3 regions of the Pseudoalteromonas translucida KMM 520 genome follow, and region 2 is predicted to be linked to each of the others. Evidence: predicted binding sites of a transcription regulator. Region 2 holds the regulator's gene; each other region holds the start of a gene.
The links. Region 2 encodes MetJ, which represses methionine synthesis genes. Its sites were predicted from a motif close to TAGACGTCTAGACGTCTA; they were not measured.

Region 1 (4,296 bases), 1.1 Mb from region 2:
AGGACCGTCTTTACGCTCAATAGCTTGTTGCCATGCAATTGCCGACTCAACTTGGTCGCACGGGCGCCAGTTGTGTAAGTTAGGCGTTAAACGCATGCTGGCAATTTGCTCTACTGGTTGGTGAGTTGGACCATCTTCACCTAGACCAATTGAATCGTGCGTGTATACAAAAATACTTGGTTGCTTCATTAATGCAGCCATACGTACGGCATTTTTTGCATATTCAACAAACATTAAGAATGTAGCACCGTAAGGAATAAAGCCTTTATGCAGCGCAATACCATTCATAATTGCCGACATACCAAACTCACGTACACCGTAATAAATGTAGTTACCGCTTGCATCGTCGCGTGTTAAGCCTTTAGAGCCATCCCAAATTGTTAAGTTTGAGCCTGCTAAATCGGCAGAGCCACCCATAAATTCTGGTAATAACGGGCCAAATGCGTTTAATGCATTTTGCGACGCTTTACGCGATGCAGGGTTTGCTGGGTTTGCTTGCAGCTCTTCAATGTACGCTTGAGATTTTGCAGCCCAATCGCCAGGCAGTTCGTTGTTAATACGACGCTTGTATTGTGCTGCAAGTTCTGGGTATGCTTTTGCGTATGCTGCAAATTTTTCATCCCAACTTGATTCAAGCTGTTGACCTTTTTCTTTGCTATCCCATTGTGCATAAATGTCTGCAGGAATTTCGAAGGCATCGCCAGTCCAACCTAAAAATTCGCGAGACGCTTTAATTTCGTCCTCACCAAGTGGTGCACCATGACAGTCGTGGCTACCCGACTTATTAGGTGAACCGTAACCAATAATTGTTTTACAACAAATTAGTGATGGCTTATCGGTAACACTTTTAGCCTCTGCGATTGCAGCACTTATAGCATCGCTGTCGTGGCCATCAACACCGCTAATTACATGCCAACCGTACGCTTTAAAGCGAGCTGGCGTATCATCGGTAAACCAACCTTCTACTTCGCCATCGATAGAAATGCCGTTGTCATCCCAAAATGCAACAAGCTTACCTAGGCCTAATGTGCCTGCAAGTGAACCTGCTTCATGAGAAATGCCTTCCATTAGGCAGCCGTCGCCCATAAATGCATAGGTAAAGTGATCAACAATATCGTGACCTTCACGGTTAAACTGTGCAGCTAGCGCTTTTTCGGCAATTGCCATACCTACTGCGTTAGTGATCCCTTGACCTAACGGGCCCGTAGTAGTTTCGATACCTGGTGCATAACCGTACTCTGGGTGACCAGGTGTTTTTGAATGCATTTGACGGAAGTTTTTAATTTCGTCTAACGGTAAATCATAACCAGTTAAATGTAATAAAGAATAAATAAGCATTGAACCGTGGCCGTTCGATAATATAAAGCGATCTCGGTCAGCCCACTCTGGATTCGTCGGGTTATGTTTTAGATAATCGCGCCATAATACTTCTGCGATATCTGCCATGCCCATAGGGGCTCCAGGATGACCAGATTTGGCCTTTTGTACTGCGTCCATTGACAAGACACGAATAGCATTTGCAAGTTCTTTGCGAGATGGCATGAATTCTCCTACCTTAATATATTTTTGCGCGGGTATTTATGTATTCGATTATGCCGCCGTATAACTTGGCGACTAGTGTATAGTCCATTCTTACTTATTGTAGGGGCGGTGTGCAATTAAAAACCCATAATAATAGGTCATTATGAATATTTTTTGAGACCGAAAAGTTATTAAATATTTTATTTAGACGTCTAGGCGTAAAAACACTATGCAAGGTGTTTTGTTTTCGATAAAATACGCCCCTTAATTTTTAAGCGCTAATACCGACGTTTGTGAAGCGCAATATTTGTGAGCAGAAATACAATGGCAAAACATTTATTTACTTCTGAATCTGTTTCTGAAGGTCATCCGGATAAAATCGCCGATCAAATCTCTGATGCGGTACTTGATGCTATCCTTGAGCAAGATTCTCATGCCCGAGTTGCGTGTGAAACTTACGTGAAAACCGGTATGGTTATGGTTGGTGGTGAAATCACTACTAGCGCATGGGTTGATATCGAAGAAATTACACGTAAAACAATTCGCGACATTGGCTACACTAATTCAGATATGGGTTTTGATGCAGATTCATGTGCAATTTTAAACACTATTGGTAAACAGTCTCCTGACATTAACCAAGGTGTTGACCGTACTAGCCCAGAAGAGCAAGGCGCTGGCGACCAAGGCTTAATGTTTGGTTACGCATGTAACGAAACTGAAGTACTAATGCCTGCTCCTATTACTTACTCACACCGTTTAGTACAGCGCCAAGCACAAGTACGTAAAAGCGGTGAGCTTAACTGGTTACGCCCAGATGCAAAATCTCAAGTTACGTTTGCATACGAAAACGGCAAGCCAGTAGGTATTGATGCTGTAGTACTTTCTACGCAGCACAGCGAAGATATTTCACAAAAAGATTTAATCGAAGCGGTGATGGAAACGATCATCAAGCCGGTACTTCCTGCTGAGCTAATTACTAGCGCAACTAAGTTTTTTATTAACCCAACAGGCCGCTTTGTAATTGGCGGACCAATGGGCGATTGTGGCTTAACTGGTCGTAAAATCATTGTAGATACCTACGGCGGCATGGCTCGTCACGGTGGCGGTGCTTTCTCTGGTAAAGATCCATCAAAAGTTGACCGCTCAGCGGCGTATGCTGCACGTTATGTTGCTAAAAACATTGTTGCTGCTGGTCTTGCTGATAAGTGTGAACTACAAGTGTCGTACGCTATTGGTATTGCAGAGCCTACGTCTATAAGCGTAGAAACCTTTGGTACTAGTAAACTAGAAGAAAGCCGTTTAATTGAGCTTATTCGTGAGCACTTTGACTTGCGCCCTTACGGTTTAATTAAAATGCTTGATTTAGAGCGCCCTATTTACCTTCCAACTGCGGCTTACGGCCACTTTGGTCGTGAAGAGTTCCCTTGGGAACGTACCGATAAAGCAGAAGCACTTCGCGCTGCTGCTGGCCTTTAAGGCTAATTAATATATAAATAATAAACGGCCCTTTTAAGGGTCGTTTTTATATCTAAAGCTTATTATTCAAGCCGTGAAACATAAATCACCCTCGAATTGTTTTGCACTTTCGGTATATACTCGTTTTACTATAAAAGCTTAGGGAATAAAAAATGGCCGACAACTTTCGTGTTACCTTTGTAGGACTTGCTGAGGGCGTTGACAGCAAAGCTGTTACTGCCATGCTTGCTACTAAATTAAAAACATCAGATGAAAAAGTGTCGCTTTTTTTTAATGGTAAACCGCTATTTGTGCCAAGTAATAAAGACAAAGCCCTAAAGCAAGCCAAACTACTTGCCAGCTTAGGTATTAAAAGTAAGCTGCAGGCTGTTACCAACCCAAATCAAAGTACTCAACTGGCAAGTGCAACGAGTAGCCAGCGCGATGACAGAATTTTTGATGCGCTTGATTACATTACCAGTAGCTTAATTCGCCTTGAAGAAAAACTAGACGAGCTTGAACAGCGCTTACCCGAAGTTGAAGCCACAGCAATTACCGATGAACACATAGAATGGCAAGACGATGATCTTATGCTTGATGATGAGTTACTCACGCCACTGCAAAAACGCAGTAATGTGTTGTTATATTCACTCATAGCAACGGCGGTTACTTTGCTTGTTTTATTAGCAATATACTTAACCGTCCCTAACTTATTCTCTTTTTAATTACGGGGTGAAATCCTAAAGTGAGCAATAAACGTGCAACAATAAGAGCGTCTGTCCGCGAACTGCGTAATAATTTATCAAACAACCAACAATTAATTGCCGCCCAATCGCTAAAAATGAATTTTATTCAATACTTAAATGGCAAAAAAAGCTCTAAAAAAGAGCATATTGCTATTTATTTTAGTAACGACGGCGAATTAGATACCTCATTGTTAATTAATGAATTATGGGATAAAGGACATCACCTTTACTTACCTGTAATTCACCCCTTTAACGGGGCTAATTTACTATTTCAGCGTTATGAAAAAAACTCACCCATGAAGGCAAACCGCTATGGTATCTTGGAACCTAAGCTCAATTGTACTCAAATATGCCCGTTACCAGAGCTTGATTACCTACTTATGCCGTTAGTGGCATTTGATAACCAAGGTAATCGCTTAGGAATGGGAGGTGGGTTTTACGATCGGACATTGGCGCGGCTACACCAGCAACACTGGCAAAAACCGCAACTTATTGGTTTAGCACATGAATGCCAAAAAGTAACAGCCTTACCCATAGAATCATGGGATGTGCCACTTAAAACAATTATCACCCC
Region 2 (4,296 bases):
ACTCTGTGTAAAAATATTCACCTAGACGTTTGTTCTGCGTGTCACCCGTTTTACACTGGTAAGCAAAAGATTTTAGACACTGGCGGACGTGTTGATCGTTTCAACAAGCGTTTCGGTGCACTTGGTAGCAAAAAGTAATTATTGCTATTTAGTTAAAAAAAGCATCTTAGGATGCTTTTTTTATGCCTAAAAATCCTCTAACTTCCCCCTAACCTCGTTAGTTTTAAGTTTTTGCCTTTGCATAACTATTTCCTGTTCTTATTCTCGGTATGCATAAACCTTTGCAGACAAATGACGTAATATTCTCTATATTTTTAATAGCTTAATTTTAAACTCGGTTTCTAAAAGTAGCCAACATGAAGCTATGTGTTGTTAAAGCAGAATAAATAATCGCTTTTAGCTGATTTTATTTACGTTTTATAAACACTGTTTTATGAATAATACTTTTAACTAAAATAAGCTTAAAAAGTGTCTTTTAGCACAATTTATATTTATGAAAAGTAGCAGTGTTTTTATCGAAGTTGCTGAAAATTCGCTTAAAATTAACAGATCTAGCATATAACAGGATAGACCTGATATTGCTTGGAATTTAAAAATAATAAGGGTATCGTACTTTAAGGCATGTTAAGTGTCGCTTTACTCCCTCTCACTTTAACTTAAATTGCAGGATATAATCGCGTTATGTCGGACTTTCGTGAACAAGCACTACATTATCACTCTCACCCCGTTCCAGGTAAAATCAGCATTGAGCTAACCAAGCCTGCAGAAACGGCTCATGATCTCGCTTTAGCTTATAGCCCCGGTGTAGCTGAGCCGGTGCGTGAAATTGCTGCTGACCCTGTAAATGCCTATAAGTACACAGGTAAAGGTAATTTGGTTGCAGTGATCACCAATGGTACTGCCATTTTAGGCTTAGGAAATTTAGGCCCGTTAGCATCAAAACCGGTAATGGAAGGTAAGGCGTTGTTATTTAAACGCTTTGCAGGTATTGATTCAATTGATATTGAAGTAAAACACCGCACTACCGAAGACTTTATAAATACTGTGGCTAATATTGCTGATACTTTTGGCGGTATTAACCTTGAAGATATTAAAGCACCTGAGTGTTTTGAAATTGAAAAGGCGCTTATTGAACGCTGTAGTATTCCTGTTTTTCATGATGATCAGCACGGCACGGCTATTGTAACGGCTGCAGGCATGATAAATGCGCTGGAAGTGCAAGGCAAAGATATTGAAGATGCAGTTATTGTATGTTTAGGTGCCGGCGCTGCTGCGATTGCTTGTATGGAGTTATTAATTAAGTGTGGTGCACTGCGTGAACATATTTATATGCTTGATCGTAAAGGTGTTATTCACACTCGCCGTGATGATTTAAACGAGTACAAACAGTTATTTGCTAACAATACCGATAAGCGCACATTACAAGATGTAATTGAAGATGCCGACGTATTTGTTGGTGTATCGGGCCCTAACTTGTTATCGGCCGATGATTTAAAATTAATGGCGGCAAGGCCAGTCGTATTTGCTTGTTCGAACCCAGATCCTGAGATTGATCCGGCACTGGCACACGGCGCACGTAGCGATTTAATTATGGCAACAGGGCGCTCAGATTACCCTAACCAAGTTAATAACGTGTTGTGTTTTCCGTTTATTTTCCGTGGTGCGCTTGATGTACGTGCTAGTGAAATTAACGATGAAATGAAAATTGCAGCGGTTGAAGCTATTCGCAGCATTGCCAAAGAGCCGGTTCCGGTAGAAGTGCTAAAAGCAGCCGGTGTAGATAAGCTAGCGTTTGGTGCAGAGTATATTATTCCTAAACCTATGGACCCGCGTTTATTGCCGCGTATTGCTAAAGCGGTTGCATTAGCGGCTATTGCTTCAGGCGTAGCGCAAATAGAGCTGCCAGCAAACTATATGGAATAAGCAGCATTATTTACTCGGTGTTAAGTTACTTCAGTGTAATTTATAGCCATAAAAAAACCTCAGCATGGCTGAGGTTTTTTTGTTTAAAAGCAGCTGTTTAGTCTTCGTTTAAAACAGGAACTTCTAAGCCCATTTCTTGCATTATTTTTTTCACTTCTTCAGGCACTTTTTCGGCGTTATCTTTACGTAAATCATCATCGTTAGGTAACGGTTGCCCGGTAAACGCATGTAAAAACGCTTCACATAATAGCTCGCTATTAGTTGCATGACGTAAGTTATTAATTTGCCTACGGGTGCGTTCATCGGTTAGTACTTTTAATACATTTAGCGGGATCGAAACGGTGATCTTTTTAACTTGCTCTGATTTTTTCCCGTGTTCTGCGTATGGGTGAATATACTCGCCATTCCATTTTGCCATAAGATGTATCGTTGCCTCAGATTATTAATTGCTCACCCTACTAAAAAATAGCGTGAATATGCGTGAAATTCTATCGATTTAAACAAATTAGTCAAATACTTGTTGCACAGAAGGCTAGGTGTTTAAATGTTTTGACTTCTTAAGTTGAATGAATTAATGTTTTAGACGTCTAAACATCTAAATAAAGCAGGTAATAAATATGAGCGAAAAAAATAAAGCGACAATTGCAGTTCGCAGTGGTGTCGATGCTGATAAGCACCATGGCGCGGTTGTACCTCCGCTGTATTTATCAACCACTTATTCGTTTGCCGACTTTGATAAAAAACGTCAATATGACTATGGCCGTAGTGGTAATCCAAATCGTGATACTTTAGCCCAAGCACTCAGCGAGCTTGAAGGTGGCGCTCGCGGCATTATTACTGCAACAGGAATGGCTGCCGTACATTTAGCCACTCAGCTGCTTAATAATGACGATACGTTAGTGATCCCCCACGACTGTTATGGCGGCAGCTACCGTTTATTTACCTCATTACAAAAGCGCGGCCTATTAAAGCTCGAAGTGTTAGATTTAACTAAACCAGAAAGTTTGCAGCAAATTTTAGTAATTAAACCTAAGTTAATTTGGATAGAAACCCCGAGCAATCCTATTTTACGTTTAACTGACATTAAAGCAGTAACCGATATTGCTAAGCAATGCGGTGCTTTGGTCGCCGCAGATAACACTTTTTTATCGCCCGCATTACAAAATCCGATTAAATTTGGCGTTGATATTGTGGTGCACTCAACCACTAAATACATAAATGGCCACTCAGATGTGGTTGGCGGTGCGGTTATTGCTGCAACTGACGCACTAGGTGAAGAACTGGCTTGGTGGGCAAATAATATTGGCATAACGGGGGCACCGTTCGATAGTTATTTAACCTTGCGTGGCTTGCGTACTTTAAATGTACGCTTACGGCAGCATCAAGAAAACGCCTTAGCTATTGCTAAGTACCTTGAAAGCTCAAAATTTGTTAGCCAAGTATATTACCCGGGGCTAGAGTCGCATCCACAACATGAATTAGCTAAAGCACAGCAACTTGGTTTTGGTGGCATGGTTAGTTTTGACATTAAAGGTGATGTGAATGACGCCGCAGCATTTTTAACAAACCTACAAACATTTAGCTTAGCTGAATCTTTAGGTGGCGTAGAGAGCTTAATATGCCACCCAGCAACAATGACGCATGCAGGAATGGAAGCCGAGGCTCGTTTAGCCGCTGGCGTTGGCGATACGCTTATTCGTGTGTCGGTAGGTATTGAAGATGTAGCAGATTTATTAGCAGACTTTGATCGGGTATTTAATTTAGTGCAACCAGGCCAGCACAATAACGCAGGTAAAGCAGGTGCTAGCGCAAGTAGTAATGTTAAATTGAGCGCTGCTCACCCGGCGTTGTGGTAATTAATATGACTAATAATATTCATAAATTTGGTGGTTCGAGTTTAAGCTCAGCCGAGCGCTATAAAAGCGTTGCAAAAATAATTTTAGGGCAAGCTCAGCCTGGTGATTGTGTAGTGGTATCGGCTGCGGGGAAAACCACAGATACATTAGTAAAACTGTGGCAAAGTTATCAGCAGCACGATACTCAAGCGCTCGCTGATATTGTATTGCAGTTAAACAATCATCAAAGTGATTTAATAACGCAGTTACTGCAGGGGGATTTAAAGCGCAGCGCCTTAACCACGCTAAATGAAGAGCTAAGTTTAGTTACTAAATTAGCGAGTACTGAGCAGTTGCAAGAAGCAGCGTTACTCGCCCATGGTGAGTTGTGGTCAGCTCGTTTGCTCGCAGCGTATTTACAGCAACTTAATGTTGCTGCATGCATGCAAGACGCAAGAGGCTTGTTTACGCTAAGTGGTGGACAATTATTGCATAGCCAAAATACGCAGCAGTGTAGTGAGCTTATTAGCCAGCACAA
Region 3 (4,296 bases), 520 kb from region 2:
CCTACATAAATGCAGGGCTTAATTATTGCCTAGAGCTTAAAATTAGCTATTAACCAATCTTTTTGTATTTAATACGCTTAGGTTGAGTTGCCTCTGCACCTAACGTCTTTTTAAGCCACTCTTCGTATTCAGTGTAGTTACCATCAAAGAAGTTAATTTGGCCTTCGTCGCGGTAATCTAAAATATGTGTAGCAATACGGTCAAGGAACCAACGGTCATGCGATATACACATTACACAACCAGGAAACTCTAAAATAGCGTTTTCTAGTGCACGTAGTGTTTCAACGTCTAAGTCGTTAGTTGGCTCATCCAGTAGTAACACGTTGCCGCCAGCTTTTAATAACTTAGCAAGGTGTAAACGGTTACGCTCACCACCCGATAGGTCCTTAACAAACTTTTGCTGATCGTTACCTTTAAAGTTAAAACGGCTAACGTAAGCACGGCTTGGGAACTCAAAATTACCAATTTTAAGCACGTCTTGGCCGTCTGATATTTCTTGGAAAACAGTTTTGCTTTCGTCCATACCGTCACGGAACTGATCAACCGTTGCAATGTGTACGCTTTCACCTATGGTGATATTGCCGCTGTCTTGTTGTTGCTCGCCGCTGATCATTTTAAACAGTGTTGATTTACCCGCACCGTTTGCACCAATAATGCCCACAATGGCACCTTTTGGCATGCTAAAGCTTAAATCGTCGATTAATACACGGTCGCCAAAGCTTTTACGTAAGTTAGTTATTTCAAGCACTTGATCCCCTAAACGTGGGCCAGGCGGAATAAACATTTCGTTGGTTTCGTTACGTTTTTGATAATCAGACTGCTGCATTTCGGTAAACTGCGCCATACGTGCTTTTGACTTAGCTTGGCGGCCTTTAGGGTTTGAACGAACCCATTCAAGCTCTTGCGCAATTGACTTTTGACGTGCTTTTTCAGACTTTTGCTCTTGTTGTAGGCGCGCATCTTTTTGCTCTAACCACGAAGAGTAGTTACCTTCCCATGGAATACCTTCACCACGGTCAAGCTCTAAAATCCAACCTGCTACATTATCTAGGAAGTAACGGTCATGCGTTACCGCCACAACAGTGCCTTCGTAATCGTGTAAGAAGCGCTCTAACCAGGCAACCGACTCAGCGTCTAAGTGGTTAGTTGGCTCATCGAGAATAAGCATGTCTGGTTTTTCAAGTAACAGTCGGCATATAGCAACACGGCGGCGTTCACCACCCGAAAGGTGCTCAATTTTAGCATCCCACTCAGGTAAACGTAGTGCATCGGCAGCGCGCTCTAAAACGTTGTCTATGTTATGACCATCGTGCGCTTGAATAACCGCTTCAAGTTCGCCTTGCTCTTTTGCAAGTGCGTCAAAGTCAGCGTCTTCCATGGCGTATTCGTTATACACTTCGTCAAGGCGTTTAAGCGCATATTTAACTTCGCCAACCGCTTGCTCAACAATTTCGCGTACGGTTTTGCTTTCGTCTAGTACTGGCTCTTGCGGTAAGTAACCAATTTTAGTGCCTGGTTGTGGAAAGGCATCACCTTCAAAGTCTTGGTCAACACCGGCCATAATACGTAGCAATGTTGATTTACCAGAGCCGTTTAAACCAAGCACACCAATTTTAGCGCCCGGGAAAAAATGTAACGAGATGTCTTTTAAGATAGTGCGCTTAGGTGGCACAACCTTAGAAACTCGACTCATCGAGAATATAAATTTATCAGGTAAAACCATGGAAAAAACCTTCAAATAATAATAAAAATCACAATGCTCTATTGTAGTGGTTGACGGGTGAGGCAGTCAACGAATGGCCAATTTTAAACCGAGAAACAAACTATAAAGTGCACAAATGCGATTATAAAATAGGATGAAAAAATTTCATTTGGGTATTTAGACATCTATCCATCTATTGGTTGATATTTTTTCTTATCTGTTCATAATAAGTTTTCGGTTTTGATGAATAGGAGTAAAAGGATGCCAATTACAGTAAAAGACGAGCTACCAGCTATTGCTCGCCTGCGCCAAGAAAACGTATTTGTAATGCCACAAACTCGTGCAAAAACGCAAGAGATTCGCCCCATGCGTTTGGCTATTCTTAACTTAATGCCTAATAAAGTTGAAACCGAAGTACAGTTTATTCGTTTGCTTGCCAATTCGCCTTTGCAAGTAAATGTAGAACTACTGCGTCTTGACACTCATCGCAGTAGCAGTAATTCAGAGCAGCACCTAGATACCTTTTATCGTTATTTTTCAGAAGTAAAAAACAATAACTACGATGCATTAATAGTTACCGGCGCGCCGCTAGCGCATTTAGAGTACCAGGATGTAGCTTATTGGGATGAGTTTACCGCAATTTTAGATTGGGCTGAGCAGCATGTTACGTCTACACTTTTTTCGTGTTGGGCAGCACATGCGGCGCTTTATCATCATTATAAAATAAAGCGCGATTTAAAAACCGATAAACTGTGCGGCGTATTTACGCACCAATGTTATTTTGAACATGGGGCGTTAACGCGCGGCTTTGACGACACCTTTTTAGTACCGCATTCGCGTTATGGCCATGTAGATGTAAATAAAATAAATGCTTGCAATGAGCTAATCGTGCTAGCAGGTTCTGAGAAAGTAGGTGCTTACTTAGTTAAAAACAAGTCGGGCAGCCAAGTGTTTATTACCGGCCACCCAGAGTATGACGCCGACTCGTTAAAAGCTGAATACCAACGTGATTGCGAAAAAAGCGACAATGCGCCCAAACCCGAAAATTACTTTCCAGATGACGATGCAACTAAACAACCTTCAAAAACGTGGCAAAGCCATGCTTTTTTACTTTTTTCGAACTGGTTAAATTATTACGTGTACCAAACTACACCCTATGATATTAATTTAGTTAGCCAAGACGTAAGGACTAACAACTATGCCGAATAACCCTCTTAATAATGACCAAAATAAAAACAAGCACGACGAACTAAGTGCAGCGTTAAAAGAGCGTATTTTAATTTTAGATGGCGCTATGGGCACTATGATCCAAGCACACCAATTAGAAGAGCAAGACTACCGGGGTGAACGCTTTAAAGATTGGCATGTACTTATTCGCGGTAATAACGATTTACTAAGCCTTACGCAGCCTAAAATAATTACCGATATTCACCGTAGCTTTTTAGCTGCCGGTGCCGATATTATCGAAACCAATACCTTTAACTCCACCACCATTTCGATGGAGGATTACGACATGGCTAATTTAAGCCGTGAAATAAACCTAGAGTCGGCAAAATTAGCGCGGCTACTTTGCGATGAATTTAGTGCTAAAACGCCCGAAAAACCGCGTTATGTAGCAGGCGTACTTGGGCCAACATCAAAAACTTGTTCATTGTCGCCCGATGTAAACGATCCGGGCTATCGTAATGTTACTTTTGATCGTTTAGTTACTGCCTATGTAGAATCGACCTTGGCACTGATGGAAGGTGGCGCCGATATTATTTTAATCGAAACCATATTCGATACCCTCAATGCTAAAGCTGCATCGTTTGCAGTAGAAGAAGCGTTTGAGCAAGCAGGGCGCACATTACCAGTTATGATCTCCGGCACTATTACCGATGCCTCAGGGCGTACGCTTTCGGGGCAAACTACCGAAGCCTTTTATAACTCTATTCGCCATATTAAACCGCTTTCTATTGGCCTTAACTGCGCCTTAGGCCCTGATTTACTGCGCCAATATGTGCAAGAGTTGTCGCGTGTATGCGAAACCTTTACCTCAGTGCATCCAAATGCAGGTTTGCCTAACGAATTTGGTGGCTACGACCTAGAAGCAAAAGAAATGGCAACCGAAATTATTGATTGGGGTAAATCGGGTTTTATTAATATTGTAGGTGGTTGCTGCGGCACCACACCTGCGCATATTCGCGCCTTTGCAAAAGGTTTAGCGGGTGTTAAACCACGCCAGTTGCCAGAAATTGAAGTACGCATGCGTTTATCGGGCCTCGAAGCCTGTAACTTAAATTAAGGAGCCGCCAACATGACTCAAAAAATAGCAGTATTTACTAATGTCGGCGAACGTACCAATGTAACCGGCTCCGCCATGTTTAAACGTTTGATCATGGAAGAAGACTATGAAACCGCGCTAACTGTTGCCCGCGAGCAAGTAGAAAACGGCGCGCAGGTAATTGATATAAACATGGACGAAGCCATGTTGGACTCAAAAGCGGCCATGGTTAAGTTTTTAAATTTAATTGCCTCAGAACCCGATATTTCGCGCGTACCTATCATGGTCGACTCCTCTAAATGGGAAGTAATAGAAGCCGGTTTAAAGTGTA

Region 1: metK (methionine adenosyltransferase) is a predicted target of MetJ. The motif match lies at 1,727-1,744, and genes of this name have one in related genera.
Region 3: metA (homoserine O-acetyltransferase MetA) is a predicted target of MetJ. The motif match lies at 1,881-1,898, and genes of this name have one in related genera.

The regions. Positions count from the first base shown of each region.
Region 1 is NZ_CP011034.1:733,863-738,158, reverse strand. Features, by position in the region: gene tkt (transketolase) at 1-1,542, opposite strand, end outside; gene metK (methionine adenosyltransferase) at 1,846-2,997, shown strand; gene PTRA_RS03405 (hypothetical protein) at 3,150-3,701, shown strand; gene PTRA_RS03400 (5-formyltetrahydrofolate cyclo-ligase) at 3,722-4,296, shown strand, end outside.
Region 2 is NZ_CP011034.1:3,070,606-3,074,901, reverse strand. Features, by position in the region: gene rpmE (50S ribosomal protein L31) at 1-138, shown strand, start outside; gene PTRA_RS14205 (malic enzyme-like NAD(P)-binding protein) at 682-1,923, shown strand; gene metJ (met regulon transcriptional regulator MetJ) at 2,021-2,341, opposite strand; gene metB (cystathionine gamma-synthase) at 2,541-3,779, shown strand; gene metL (bifunctional aspartate kinase/homoserine dehydrogenase II) at 3,785-4,296, shown strand, end outside.
Region 3 is NZ_CP011034.1:2,549,112-2,553,407, reverse strand. Features, by position in the region: gene ettA (energy-dependent translational throttle protein EttA) at 50-1,723, opposite strand; gene metA (homoserine O-acetyltransferase MetA) at 1,964-2,911, shown strand; gene PTRA_RS11740 (homocysteine S-methyltransferase family protein) at 2,901-3,986, shown strand; gene metH (methionine synthase) at 3,999-4,296, shown strand, end outside.